Regions from separate parts of the Gilliamella sp. wkB7 genome, predicted to be linked through region 2. Evidence: riboswitches for the same ligand, from Rfam matches in the RefSeq annotation. Region 2 holds a riboswitch; the other holds the start of a gene.
What was found. Region 2 has a riboswitch for preQ1 ahead of queF (preQ(1) synthase). Riboswitches for the same ligand answer to the same signal wherever they lie in the genome.
Positions count from the first base shown of each region.

Region 1: linked by a shared signal. The riboswitch ahead of queD (6-carboxytetrahydropterin synthase QueD) and the one ahead of queF (preQ(1) synthase) in region 2 are both predicted to bind preQ1.

Region 1 is NZ_CM004509.1:2,641,618-2,649,389, reverse strand. Features, by position in the region: gene A9G17_RS11680 (hypothetical protein) at 1-795, shown strand, start outside; gene A9G17_RS11675 (DeoR/GlpR family DNA-binding transcription regulator) at 785-1,549, shown strand; gene A9G17_RS11670 (Cof-type HAD-IIB family hydrolase) at 1,581-2,384, opposite strand; gene clpB (ATP-dependent chaperone ClpB) at 2,810-5,380, opposite strand; PreQ1 riboswitch class I at 5,666-5,711, shown strand; gene queD (6-carboxytetrahydropterin synthase QueD) at 5,715-6,143, shown strand; gene A9G17_RS11655 (7-carboxy-7-deazaguanine synthase QueE) at 6,140-6,754, shown strand.
Region 2 is NZ_CM004509.1:670,767-678,538, forward strand. Features, by position in the region: gene A9G17_RS02860 (alpha-2-macroglobulin family protein) at 1-2,210, opposite strand, end outside; gene A9G17_RS02865 (7-cyano-7-deazaguanine/7-aminomethyl-7-deazaguanine transporter) at 2,461-3,135, opposite strand; gene queC (7-cyano-7-deazaguanine synthase QueC) at 3,183-3,836, opposite strand; gene queF (preQ(1) synthase) at 3,865-4,338, opposite strand; PreQ1 riboswitch class I at 4,341-4,385, opposite strand; gene A9G17_RS02880 (DUF1090 family protein) at 4,812-5,267, opposite strand; gene coaA (type I pantothenate kinase) at 5,284-6,219, opposite strand; gene yihI (Der GTPase-activating protein YihI) at 6,388-6,879, shown strand; gene hemN (oxygen-independent coproporphyrinogen III oxidase) at 7,214-7,772, shown strand, end outside.

The sequences.
Region 1 (7,772 bases), 930 kb from region 2:
AACATGCACATTGAACCAGCTGACGATCAAAAATTTTTGCCTGAAACATTAAATGGTTATTGGTTCGATGGGAAAAATGATCAACAATACTCCGTAGTATTGCAAAAACAATTTGTAATCAATGACCAACCTAATACAGAATTTAATCAGATTGAGTTATTACAATTAGAATCTCTAGACAAGCTCTATTTTACGGCCGTTTTGTCAAAGCAGAAAAATGATAAAATTAAGTTAGTTGGTATTAATGTTTACAATAAAAAAAATCATAAACTACTGCAACATATACAAAATTTAAATTACAGTTACAACAAATTTAACAGTATTATCATGCAAGATATTAACTTTGATGGTGAACCTGATTTAGCTATTAAAAAGTATCATTTTAATGCCAGATTGGGCGATAACTATGACTATTATCTCAATGACAATGGTAAGTTTAAAGCGACAAACTTGTGGGGAAGTAACATCTATTTCAACAACAAAGACAAATCAGCAACTGGCACAAAAAGATGTTATGATTATGACGAAAATGAGCAAAAAATTATTATCCAAATTGATAGTGTTTATCACTATAGGAATAAACACTATATTCATAAAAAAAATCAATGCCAGACACATTACTTTGATACTAACGTAAGCCGTCAATGTACCGAAAATGAATACAATGCCTGCTTATTAAAACGAAATAATATCATTTTTGAAAATCCACACTATATAGGCGAAGATAATATATATCACAAGAATATGGCTTGGGATAAAGGTAAATTAGTTGATGGAGTTGTATATGATGATTGATTACGATGCATTTCCTGAACAACGACAATCTTATATTCAACAGTTATTAAACGAAAATGGTCGAGTCGTAAGCGCTGATTTGATTAAATTACTGGGTGTTTCAGAGCATACCATTCGTCGAGATTTACAAAAACTTGCGCGAGATGGAATCTGCAAAAGAGTATATGGTGGTGCAGTCAGTCATTTAAAACAATCAGCAAGCTTTGAAACAAGAATGACACAAAGTGTTGCCGAAAAGTCATCCGTCGCCAAGCGTTGTGCTGAGTTAATCAAAGCGAACACGTGTATCTTTATTGATGCAGGCTCCACTTATTTAGCCATGGCAGAATATATCCCTAATGACCTAGAATTAACTATTGTTACCAATTCACCGCAAATAGCATCATTACTTAGTAGTCGCACCAATGGCGAATTGATATTACTTGGCGGTAAAATAAACCCACAAACTGGCAGTACTATGGGATCTGATACTGTAAATCAAATACATAATATGGTTTTTGATCAAACATTTATTGGTGTGTGTGGACTCGATCCTCAAGCAGGTTTGAGCGCAGTTTATTATGAAGATGCCTGTTTTAAAAAAGAGGTCATTGCCCAAAGCAACCAAGTTGTCGCAGCCGTCATTGCCGATAAGGTTTTACAAGTTGCACGCTATAAAGTGGCAACTTGCGAAGAAATAGATATCATTGTTGCGAGTAAGCAATCAAAAATTGATGGTTTTCACAACCTCAATTTGCATTTAGAAATTGTTTAAAAATACAAAAACAAACTATCTACTGATAATACTATTTTTCTTGTAATGCTAACATTAATTCAATCGTTTTTAACACTGCACTCTCGGTGTTAAAACCGGTTATAAATTTTGCCACGGCTTTAGTATCATCAAAAGCATTACGCATAGCAAAACTGTATTCAGCTTGTTCTAGTAGTTCAATATCATTATAACCATCACCAAAAGCCATAGTCTGTTGATAACTAACATCAAGAATCTGCTGTAATTTCTTTATAGTATTTCCTTTATGTACATTTTGCTCAGTAATATCTATCCATGCCGCTTCGGACACAACTATGTAGGTTTCATTTTCATAAGGGGTTAAGTGAGGACGAATTTCAGGACAACGCTCGTTTTCGTCATAAACTGTAATTTTAACAAAATCATCAGTAACAGCACTAAGGTCATCAACTTCTAAAATATTGGTATAAGATTGTCTCATTTTTTGTTTCAAGTATTCAGGAGTATCGGCTTCAAGCACCGCACCTTTTTCTGTACAAGCAACAATCACATGATCGATACCAGTCTGTTTTAAGGTTTTAATTATTTCTTGTCCCAACTCATTACGCAGAAAAGATCGATAAATAAATTCACCATTATATTTGATTGCAGTTGCACTATCTCCAACAATCCAGATTTTATCGCTATAATCACCAAACAGCTCTTCGACTCTTTCACACTGTTTACCTGTACAAGCAACAAAATGAACATCATTATGCACCATTTTCTGATAAATCCGAGCAAATAACTCACGATCATAATCACCTTGTTTATTTAAAAATGTTCCATCTAAATCACTGATAATTAATTTAATCATTTCATTTTCCTTACAACTTTACATTTAGAGTAATAACAATTCAATATGATAGATTATGCAATATTGTGCAATATTAAGCAAGATTGAATTAACTTATTCCTCTTAAAATAATTATTAAAACATATGTGATAAAAACACCTTATCTGACAAAGCAAATTAACTTTTTAGTCTCGTGATCAAATTTAGAAAAACATAAATCTAAACAATTTTACAAAATGGTAATGAAGGATGTATTCAATCCAAGTAGCAACTAATAAATGGTATTACAACTAAAGTAGATAAGAGTTTACTGATATGAAATGTGTAATAGATTGTAGGTTATCCCGATTATTTAAGTTAAATTTCTAATAGGAATACAAAACTCAGGGGATTAACTATAAAAAAACCGACCATTTGAAGGTCGGCTTTTTCAAGTGTTAAAGATATTATTGTTTAGCTACAATTTCATCACCTTGTAAATCAAGATGGATGGTCTTACCTGGAACTAACTTACCAGATAGTATTTGTTGCGCTAATGGATTTTCAATCTCTTGTTGTATTGCTCGTTTTAACGGTCTTGCACCATAAATTGGATCAAAACCAACTTTAGCAAGTTGTTCTAACGCAGCATCAGAAATATCCAATTGGTAACCACGTTCATCTAAGCGTTTTTCAACATGCGCTAATTGGATTTTCGCAATCGCTTTGATATTTTCTTGACCAAGTGGATGGAATACCACCGTTTCATCAATACGATTAATGAATTCTGGTCTAAAGTGTTTAGTTACAACCGTCATTACTAATGCTTTCATTTCATCATAGCTTAACTCAACTTGACCTTGAATCAAATCAGAGCCTAAGTTAGATGTCATGATAATAACGGTATTACGAAAATCAACCGTACGCCCTTGTCCATCGGTTAAGCGTCCATCATCTAATACTTGTAATAAAATATTAAAGACATCCGGATGTGCTTTTTCGACTTCATCCAACAAAATGACTGAATAAGGACGACGTCTTACGGCTTCAGTCAAATAACCGCCCTCTTCATATCCTACATATCCTGGAGGCGCACCAATTAAACGTGCTACAGAGTGTTTTTCCATAAACTCGGACATATCGATTCTGACCATTGCATCTTCGCTATCAAACATAAAGTTAGCCAAAGCTTTACAAAGTTCAGTTTTACCAACACCCGTTGGACCCAAGAATAAGAAAGAGCCAATTGGTTTATTTGGATCAGACAATCCTGCTCGACTACGACGAATTGCATTGGCTACCGCAACAACGGCTTCGTCTTGACCAATCACACGTTTATGTAACGCATCTTCCATATGTAATAATTTATCTTTTTCACTTTCCAGCATTCTTGAAACAGGAATACCGGTTGCTTTAGATAATACTTCGGCAATTTCGTTATCGGTGACTTTATTACGCAATAACTTCATAGTCTTGCCTTCAAGCTGTGTTGCTGATGCTAGTTTTTTCTCAAGTTCTGGTATTTTGCCATATTGAAGCTCTGACATTTTATTAAGATCACCAGCACGGCGAGCTTGTTCTATTTCAGTACGTGCTTTTTCCAACTCAGCTTTGATTGTCTGAGTACCAGAAACAGCAGCCTTCTCTGACTTCCACTCTTCTTCAAGTGACGCATACTCTTTTTCTTTCTCAGCAAGTTCATCGTTTAGCATCTCTAGTCGTTTTTTACTCGCATCATCAGACTCTTTTTTAAGAGCTTGTTGCTCAAGTTTAAGCTGAATAATACGGCGTTCAAGTCGATCTAATGATTCAGGTTTTGAATCCATTTGCATACGAATACTCGATGCAGCTTCATCAATTAAGTCAATGGCTTTATCAGGAAGCATACGATCGGAAATATAACGATGCGATAACGTTGCTGCCGCCACAATTGCCGGATCGGTAATTTGTACATGGTGATGTAATTCATAACGTTCTTTTAAACCACGCAAGATAGCAATGGTGTCTTCAACAGTTGGTTCAGCCACATACACTTTTTGGAATCGACGCTCTAAAGCGGGATCTTTTTCAATATATTGACGGTATTCATCTAACGTTGTTGCGCCAACACAATGTAATTCGCCGCGAGCTAAAGCAGGTTTTAACATATTACCTGCATCCATTGCGCCATCACTTTTACCTGCACCGACCATGGTATGGATTTCATCAATAAATAAAATAATGCGCCCTTCTTCTTTGGCTAAATCTTTTAAAACGGCTTTTAAGCGTTCTTCAAATTCACCTCGATATTTAGCGCCAGCAATTAAAGCACCCATATCTAAAGACAATACGCGCTTATTACGTAATCCTTCTGGTACTTCACGGTTTACAATGCGTTGTGCAAGTCCTTCAACAATTGCTGTTTTACCCACACCAGGCTCACCGATTAACACTGGATTATTTTTAGTACGACGTTGTAATACTTGAATTGTACGGCGAATTTCTTCATCACGCCCAATTACTGGATCGAGCTTACCCTGTTCAGCACGCTCGGTTAAATCAATGGTATATTTTTTCAACGCACCACGTTGATCTTCGGCATTGGCATCGTTCACGTTATCACTTCCTCTTACTTGACTTACGGCCTGATTTAATCTGTCTTTTGTGATCCCTGATTTTTTAAGAATATCACTAAGACTACCCTTTTCGTCTAAAGCCGCTAAGATAAAGAGTTCAGACGAGATATAACTATCGCCATTTTTTTGTGCTAATTTGTCACAAAGATTTAAAACGCGGACAAATTCTTGTGATGGAATAACTTCACCACCCACGCCTTGGACTTGTGGCAATCGATCAATAGCTTGATTTAATTCTTGCTGTAACATTGCTACATTAGCACCAGCCGCTGCCAGTAAAGGCTTGACACTGCTACCTTCTTGGTTAAGCATAGCGGATAAAACATGGACTGGTTCTATATATTGATTATCTTTACCTAATGCTAATGATTGTGCATCAGCTAAAGCTTGTTGGAATTTATTAGTGAGTTTATCTAACCTCATATTAACTATCTCCTGAGCAATAGATTTGGCTTAAATGCTTTAAGCAGATAAACCATTTGCATGATTACTAAATGAGTGTGGAAAGATAAATTTCAAGAGTTTTTTATGAAAATTTTTTACAAAAAATCGACAATAAAATTAATTTATATTCTGTTGTTGAAATAAGCAAAATATAAACGTTCAATTTTACACCGTTAGTGTAATAAATATTGCTCGGAATAACAATTGTAAGATGACAATTAAGCATTAATCCATTATATTAGCCGCTCTATTTTGTTAGGTGGTCTAACCGTGGTTCGTAATCCATCCCACGAAAAAAAACTAGGAATTATACATGTTCAAAATTGCTAAAGAATTTCAATTCGATGCTTGTCATATGTTAGATGGGCACAACAAAAAATGTCACAACCTGCACGGTCATACTTATCGCTTATTAGTCGAAATTGAAGGGGATCTAATAGATAACGGTTCTAGCGCTGATATGGTGATGGATTATGCTGATTTAAAAGCAATAGTGAAACAGCATATTGTTGATCCTCTCGATCATGCTTATCTATATAATCAAAATAATCCTAATGAGTGCCGTATTGCTTCATTATTAAAAGAGATGAATCGCAAAATCTTCGCCTTTCCTTGTCGTACAACTGCCGAAGGTATGAGTAAATATATTTTTGATTGTCTGTCACAATATTTACCCATCTCAATGATCAAACTCTGGGAAACCCCAACATCTTACTGTGAGTATCATCGGAGCGAAAAATGACAGAATTTCGCATTGTTGAAATCTTCGAATCATTACAGGGCGAAGGTTACAACACAGGCATGCCTGCTATTTTTATTCGTTTTGCTGGTTGTAATTTAAATTGCGTTTGGTGCGATACTAACTTTCGCCAATACACCCGTTTTACATTAGAGCAGTTATTGACGAAAGTTAAACAATATACGAGCAAAAACATCATTATTACCGGTGGCGAACCTACTATGGTTAAAGCGCTACCAGAATTACTTTTACCACTAAAACAGGCTGGTTACTATATTGCTATTGAAAGTAATGGATTAGGTAAAGTCGATCCTCTAATTGACTATATCGCCCTTAGCCCAAAATTTTGCTATCAAGCACGATATCAAAAAATCGTACAACCGACTGCAAGTGAAGTGCGAATTGTTGCCGAAAATCATGTGGACTTTCTTCCTTTTTGCCAATATATTGAACAAAATATTCAAGCAAAACGTTATTATCTTTCTCCTTGCGAAAAAAATGATAAATTTAATATGTTTGAAACAATTGAATTACTTGGCAAGATTAACCAAAACCGCAACGACAACAAGTGGCTACTCAGTATTCAAACGCATAAGTTTGCAAATATAGAGTAATCTTTTTAAAGAAGTTCATTGTTTTTCTTATCATTTAGATGTGCAAGAAGAAGATGAAGATAAAGTTATCTTTAAATCGCATTTTTATTTATACAAATTAAATAAGAGCAATAAATTATTATAAGCATTGTATTTAACGGTGCTTATAATTCTAGTGATGCTTATTAGGTTATTCTCAAGAAAATATCAACAATAAAAAATTGAGTTTGTAGTAACCAATCAATTTGTTGAATATAGTAAGAATGTAATCAAAAGCAAATCAATTAACTTCACATTTATTTTGTAAAAAATATTCAGGAGTGTATACCATTTCATTTTTTGCTTACACTCAACATTTTATTTGTAGTTCAACTTATAAATAAAATAATAATAAACATGGCGAGTTATTTACCATACTGCATTTATCACTAATTGATACTGAGACTGCACCATAAAATATGAACGCCTTATAAGTCTTTTTTCAACCTATCGATTCTTAAAATTAAATTCAGATATTAATAAAAAGTAAAACGGTATACACTCCTGAATATTTTTTACAAAATAAATTATAACTTATTAATATAATTAATTTATTAAATTAAAGTTAATCCAATGATTCAATCACATTAAAATCTTACTTATAGCCTAATCGATCGTTTTAGAAAACATTATTTTTTGGTACTTGAGCAAGTAATTATTTTGTTAAAATGTTTCAGGTCATGGCTATATTTGAGTAAAAATGATTTTTTAGTTACAAATCTTAATAAAAATTCGGTGCAAAATACTCAATAAAAAATCTACAAAAGCCAAATTCTACTAATCCTTTTTTGATCATGTTTAGGCGACAATTTGTTATCTATATTTTACTGATATTATTAGTAATATCAGTAAGTTACCCGTCTAATTTAAATTTAAAGATTTTTTTAAAAAAAAGTTGCAAAATATACGAGACAGTGTATTTTATATTCATATTTAGATTATTTTTAAATCTGACCAATTTTAACACCTTACTGCCTATTGGCAATTTTTATAATAATTA
Region 2 (7,772 bases):
TCGATCACTTCAACACGATAAGATCCATAATCACTGGTTAAATAGCTTATTTTAGTCGTACTATCCTTTTCAATTGATAGCTGATCTTCCGAAATAACAATCTCACTGGAATTATGATTAAGTTGCCAGCCATCTTCACTTGACCAAGTCCAATAATATTCACGACGTTCACGAATCAATCTTGTTTTTAACGAGTTTGTGGCCAGTTTGTTACCGTCTAGATCAACATAAGCAATTTCAAATTCCGCATTAGTCCCTATATCAACGGTAGGACGCTCATAATAATTATCAGTATTCCAATCATAATAAGGTGAATCACCAATCAATGCTCGGATAGCTGGTAATTGATTAGCAGGCCAAATGGTTTGAGTTGCATAACGTGTAACCGGTCTACCGCCTGAATCGAGTAAACTCGCTTGTAAAACTACTTTCACTGGAGAATGTAAATTTGCCCAATTACTCCTTTTAATATGAAGCTGGGTTAGACCATCGTTATCTAATGTTTCTTCAAAAGAACCAAGTTCACTATAAAGATTACCATCTGTCACTGAACCAATTTTGAAATCGGCTAATCCGGTAATGGAGTCAACTTTCTTTAAATAAACATTAGCGTTTAGGCGATTATCTGATGCTGGTGCACCATACAAATACCAACCTTTGATATCAAAGTTAACATCTTCATCGTTTAATATTGGACCGTCTGACGAACTGGTTATTTCCATCGCCATACGTTCTGGCAAAAATTCTTCCACGTTGAAATACCAATAACGATAGATATCATCACCTAAATTAAAACGAATTGACCATTTACCTGTTGCCGCATCAGATGGAATGACAAAATTTGCCTGATATAAACCATTGGTATTAGCACTGCTTTTTAATTGAAAATTTTTAACTACACGCCCATCAGTTGAAATCGCATCGGCAATAATTGGTTGATCAGGCAATGGTTGCCCATCCGCATCACGCAATAATGCATTAAAATAGACGGTTTCATCTGGACGATAAAGATCTCGTGGACCAAAAACAAATAATTGTGCATGAGAATAAGGAGTACCGGATAAATCGAATTCAGTCAAATTAAGGGCATTGCGATCTACATATATAAATGAAGTTTGTTTTCCATCATTGGCAAGCAATATCCAGTTATCATCATGGGTATTCATAGAAAATTCAGCATAACCATCTTTATCTGTTTTTTCCAAAACACTACAATCGTCGTCTTTTATTCTTACATAACGACAAGATATTTCGATATTTGCAAGAGGCTTACCATCATCTAAACCATGAGCCATAACCGAAAATCTATGGTTTTTGTAGTTATGAACTGAAATACCAATATTACTTATTGAAAATAGGGTTGCTGGATTTGATTCATTGTAAGTTCCAGCTTCATTCATCACCGCAACATAAACACCTTCTTGTTTAAGTTCACTAATTTTAGAAAGATTGACTAAAACAGTTTCTTGGGCATTAGGTTTAGGATTGAGATCAAAACGTGACGAGTAAACTAAATCAGCATAACTATTGAGTTCTTCTGAGCGCCAAGCATATAGCATATTAATAAAGCCAAATTTATCAAAGAAATCACTTATTTTTTCTGGCTTAATTTTAAAAAAGTTTATGTCGACCTTATTAACGTTCAATGTCGTCACAGGTAATCCACTCATGGACTTACTCGGTAATAATAATCCAGTACTTGCAAAATTTACTAATGGCTGACGATCCCTAGTGGTTAATTCTTTTTCATAAACTGATTGTAAACTCTTGTTATTAATCGCCGTTAACATTTTATCAATGGTTAAATCTAATTTACGATTTGGTGCAAGATAACGATGTCTTAATTCCAAACCATTATCAGACAACTCCCAGTCACCATCGACAACACCCGTTTCCTTGTCAACTAATTTCAGTAAATTTGAAAAATTTAATTTAGGAAGAAGTGGAACAGAAAAAGTCACGACTAAAGTACTTGATCCATCAATAATCATCTCAGAACAATCAAGAATTTCAAATTTTTTATCTTTATATTTTTCGATTAATTCTGGTGTTGGATTAAATACATTATGCAATTGCGAATTAACACTCGAGTTTTGAGTTGTGCTATTTTTTTGATTAGCGGGTATATTTGTCGTTAGCTCGTTGTTTTTTGCTTGTGCACATAGTGTTAAAAACAAACCCAACATAGCTAAGTGTTTTATTAATCTCATTATTCCACCCAATTCCTTTTATTTCACTAAATGTTGTGACTATTTTTTGTCAATATTATGCACTGTCACCAAACATTTAGCAAAATATCTTTACAGATAAATTGAATTTTAGGTAAGCAAGCAAATTTTTGAAAGAATCATTGATCTGTGTTTATTGGAAAGTAGTATTACTGATATTTAGAACTTATTGTGTTATCAATAAGTTCTAAATATTGACAATTTCAGAATTATTAAGCAAAAACTGGTTGATTTATTGTTTTTTTGCAGTTAATTTTTTTAAGATAAAATTCAAAATAATTCCATATAATGGTAAAAAGAATAAACCACAAATTAAAATTTTAAAACTATAATCCATTAACGAAATTTCACCCCAATGATTAGCCATAAATTCATCACTACTTTTGTAAAAGGCAATAGCAAAAAAGACAATAGTATCAATACCATTACCAAAGATTGCTGAAGCTGAGGGTGCTACCCACCAAAATTGATTTTTTCTTAAATAGTTAAAAACAGTAATATCCATTAATTGCCCAACTAAATAAGCTGCAAAACTGGCTAATGCTATGCGAAAAACAAAGCTATTAAATTGGGTCAATGCTGACCAACCTACCCAATGGGTTTCGAAAAATAGAACCGAAATCAGATATGAAAACAGTAAAGCGGGAATCATAACCACAAAGATAATTTTTCTTGCCAAACTGGCACCAAAAATACGGATAGTTAAATCAGTGGTTAAAAAAATAAATGGAAATGTAAAGGCTCCCCAAGTAGTATGAAATCCAAAAATATCAAATGGAATTTGCACCAAATAGTTACTGGAAGCAATAACAATAATATGAAAAAAAGCTAACCAGCCTAGTGCGTTATGCTTTTGCTGTCGAGTAAATTGTTTTTCAATCAATTGTGAATGAACGTTCAAATACATATTTGTTTCCTTTTTTAATGGGGTGAGAGAACCCAGATAAATATTTTTTAAGTTTTAGCCAGATATTCTTGTAGACCTTTATCACGCAGCATACAACTTGGGCATTTACCGCATCCCCCTTCTACACCGTAATAACAGGTATGAGTATTTTGACGAATATAATCAAGATAACCCAATTTATCAGCCATTTCCCATGTTTGTGCTTTAGTAAGATACATCAACGGCGTTTTAATATTAAACGTAAAATCCATTGCCAAATTCATGGAAACATTCACAGACTTAATAAAAATATCTCGACAATCGGGATAACCACTAAAATCTGTTTCACATACGCCAATAATAATATCGTTAATACCTTGCTGTTTGGCATAACAACCTGCTAACAATAAAAACAGCATATTACGACCATCGACAAACGTATTTGGATAATCGCCATCTTGTGCAGCTTTAATTTCTTGTGAATCGTCAATCAAAGCGTTATTGGTCGTCTGTTTAATAACCGATGTATCAATTACGGTTTGCTTGACACCTAAATCTTCAGCAATCCATTTAGCTTTATCTAATTCAATACTATGACGTTGACCATATTGAAAGCTGATAGTTTCAACATTCTCACGTCCATAATCGGCAATGGCTTGTAATAAACATGTAGTCGAATCTTGCCCGCCAGAAAATATCACGAGTGCTTTACGATTTTTCATGAAAAAAATTCCTGTCAGATTGAACAAATTAGCGATTATCGACTTTTTCAGGATAAAGATCATGATTCGCTAAACGATTGAGCGCAATTTGCTCCCATCGAGTATCAGCTTTACCATAATTGGCATAAGGATCAATTGAAATACCTCCACGTGGTGTGAATTTACCCCACACTTCAATGTATTTAGGATCCATTAATTTGATCAGATCTTTCATAATGATATTGATGCAATCTTCATGGTAATCACCATGATTACGAAAGCTAAACAGGTACAGCTTAAGAGATTTGCTTTCAACCATTTTAATGTTAGGCACATAAGAAATATAAATTGTGGCAAAATCAGGTTGCCCAGTAATAGGACAAAGACTGGTAAATTCCGGACAATTAAATTTAACAAAATAATCATTACCGGGATGTTTATTATCAAAAGTTTCCAGAATTTCTGGACTATAGTTTGTTGGATAGCGAACAGACTGATCGCCTAATAATGTAACTTTACTCATAATTTTCCTTAGTTTTTTAGCGTGGGAGGTTCACGAACCACGAGACAAACCGCACACATTACTCTTTTTTACAAAAAAAGTCTAGAATATCGTTCTTAACCCTTGTGATTAAACATATGACGTGTGAACGAATGAATTAGTTAACTGTAAAAACTAGCGAATATTTCTCTACAAAATTATCTGTATAACGTCATAATACCCTTCGATTTCTAATCGTTTATTAAAAAATAGTCAGGTAAATGATAATACAAAACTTCATCTTTTTTACTAGCGTTAAGGGTTAAAACAATTTTTACAGGAATAATCTAAGTGAAATGAAAATATATTTGCCAGAATTTTAGTTATATAACATATAAAAGATGACCTCAAATAGTTAAATAACTACATGAGGTCAATGTTGATTAAATAAATTTCAATATTATTTTGCCGTATGAACCTATTTTTTTAATTAGGGCAAAATTAAAAAATTCAGATTATTTAGTTTTAGCTTTTTCATAATAATCCGCTAGGTTATTTTTTGCTTCAGAAAGTTCTTTTTCTGCATCATGTAATTTAGATTTTAATGCATCAATTTTATCATGATTTGCATCAACACCATCTTTTTCATACTCTTTCGTTTTTTCGGCTAATTCTTTGGTTTTGTCAGAAACATTTTTGCTTTTTTCATCCACCAATCTTTTATATTTTTGCTCCAATGTTTCATCGGAACAATTGGTATTAACTTGTTGAAGTGCTTTTTCAAGCCCTGTTACTTCAAAAGTATTATTGGCTTTTTTAGCTTGTTCTATTTTTGTTTCGATTGCTTGCTTTTTAGCATTGCAAGTTAATTCTTCACGTGTATCCTTACTTGATGCATAACTATTTACTGAAAACGCTGTAACTAAAGTGATAATGCCTAATTTACTTAATAACCCTATTGCTGATTTCATATTGAACCCCCTAAGTTTATTTTCTTAATTGAACATAATCTACTTTGTGATCTTCACCTTTTGTCAAAATTAAACTGGCTCTTTCTCGGGTTGGTAAAATGTTTTCAACTAAATTTAATTCGTTTATATCGCGCCATAAGCGATTGGCAATACTGATTGCCTCTTGTTCAGGCAATTTAGAATAGTGATTGAAGTATGAATTAGGATCACTAAAAGCCCCTGCTCTAAATTTTAAAAAACGGTTCACATACCACTGATTTAATAAAGATAAATCAGCATCAACGTATATTGAAAAATCGACATAATCCGAAACAAAGACTCGATTATGTGCTTGAGTATAATTGACCGGACCTTGTAATACGTTTAATCCTTCCAAAATTAAAATATCTGGGCTGTCAATTACGATCTCTTCATTTTCTACAATATCATAAACTAAATGTGAATAAACCGGCGCTTTAACTTCCGCTTGTCCTGATTTAATATCCGCAACAAAGTTAATTAGCTTTTTAAGATTGTAAGATTGTGGAAAACCTTTTTTATTCATAATGCCTAGATCTTCAAGGCATTTATTTGGATATAAAAAACCGTCAGTGGTAACTAAAGCTACTTTTCTATGTTCAGGCCAGCGAGTTAACAATGCCTGTAATACACGTGCTGTAGTACTTTTACCGACAGCAACACTGCCAGCAATACCAATTATATAAGGGATTTTTTGGCTTTTACCTAAAAATTTGGATAATACTGCCTGCCGACTAAAACTGTTACTAATATAGAAATTAAGCAATCTTGATAAAGGTAAGTAAATTTCACTCACTTCATCCATTGATAAATCTTCATTGATTCCCTGTAGAGAAACGAGTTCTCCAGGTGTTAAGGTCATTGGTTCCGCATTACGCAAGCTTGCCCATTCTTTACGGCTAAATTGCATGTATGGACTCAAATGATTATTCATGTTTATTTCTCTATAATGATTGACTCTAGAATATTCGGCTCAGATTATACATAAAACTGTAATTTTACAATCACAAATTCACAATGTGTCTTCCTCATAGCTATATTTAAGACTTACTGATAAAATACGTTGAATAAATGATTAACCAAAGTGTAAAACAGAGATAGTATGTTAAAAACTAAATCGAAACAAAAACCCAAAAAAAGCCGTCAAGAAATTAATGAAGAGTCTCGTGAACTCAAACGTAAACGCAAACATAAAGGTTTGCCTAGTGGTTCACGCTTTAATAATACAGATAATAACAAAAATAACAATACTCAAAAAGCAGTAAAAGATCCACGTATAGGCAGTAAAACGCCGATTGCTTTAGTCGTTGATACAAATATCAATACTACTAAAGTAGTTAAACAATCTAAACCTAAAAAAACTGTTTTTTCACCACAACAAGAATTAGAGCAACTTGAAAACGATCCTAAATTGGATATGTTACTCGATTTAGTTGAACAAAATGGCAAGTTGACTAAAGAGCAACAAACTTATTTGGACAGCAAATTAAATCGAATTGATGAACTGATGCAAGAATTGGGTTATACCGACGATGATTTTGAAGATCTCGATGATCAAAAAGAAGATATCGTGAGTTTATTAAAACGTAATTAATAGTAGGTAATGGTTTTAGCTTGCCTAATATTAATTTTTCAGTAACGTCAGGGATTGAGTCATAAAAAATCCCTGACACACGTTGATAATAATGGATGTCTTATTCAAATCATAATTTATAACAATAGCGAGCAAATAGTAATGCCAATATTGATAATGTTAAGTTTATATTTTGGATTATTAATTTGCACATTATTGTATTTGCATAAAACAAACCAGATTAAACTGAAACTGACAACAAAAACCAGAGCAAAACGTATAACTAAGCGAAAACCAACTTTAATAAGTCATGGATATAATAACGCTAAACACAGACTTAAACGGAAAAAGAAGCATGACTGAAACACAATTATGGGATCAGACCTTAATTGAAAAATATAACTATTCTGGTCCAAGATATACTTCGTATCCCACTGCACTTGAATTTAATGAAAGTTATAATGAACAGGATTTTTTGAACGCGACTTCTCGTTACCCCACTCAACCATTATCCTTATATGTACATATTCCGTTTTGTCATAAACTTTGTTATTTTTGTGGTTGTAACAAACTTATTACTCGTCAAACACACAAAGTCACTAAATACCTTGATATTTTAGACATTGAAATAGCAAAACGCGCCAAACTTTTTGAAAACAGAGTTGTTACACAAATGCATTGGGGAGGAGGAACCCCCACCTTTTTAACGGTTCAAGAAATTAGCCGATTAATTACCTCTCTAAAATCCCATTTTAACTTTGCTGATAATGCCGAGCTGTCAATTGAAATCGATCCTCGTGAAATTACGCCACAAACTATCGATCATTTAGCCAGTGTTGGGTTTAATCGCTTAAGTATGGGGATTCAGGATTTTAATCATGAAATCCAAAATCTGATTAATCGCGAACAGGACG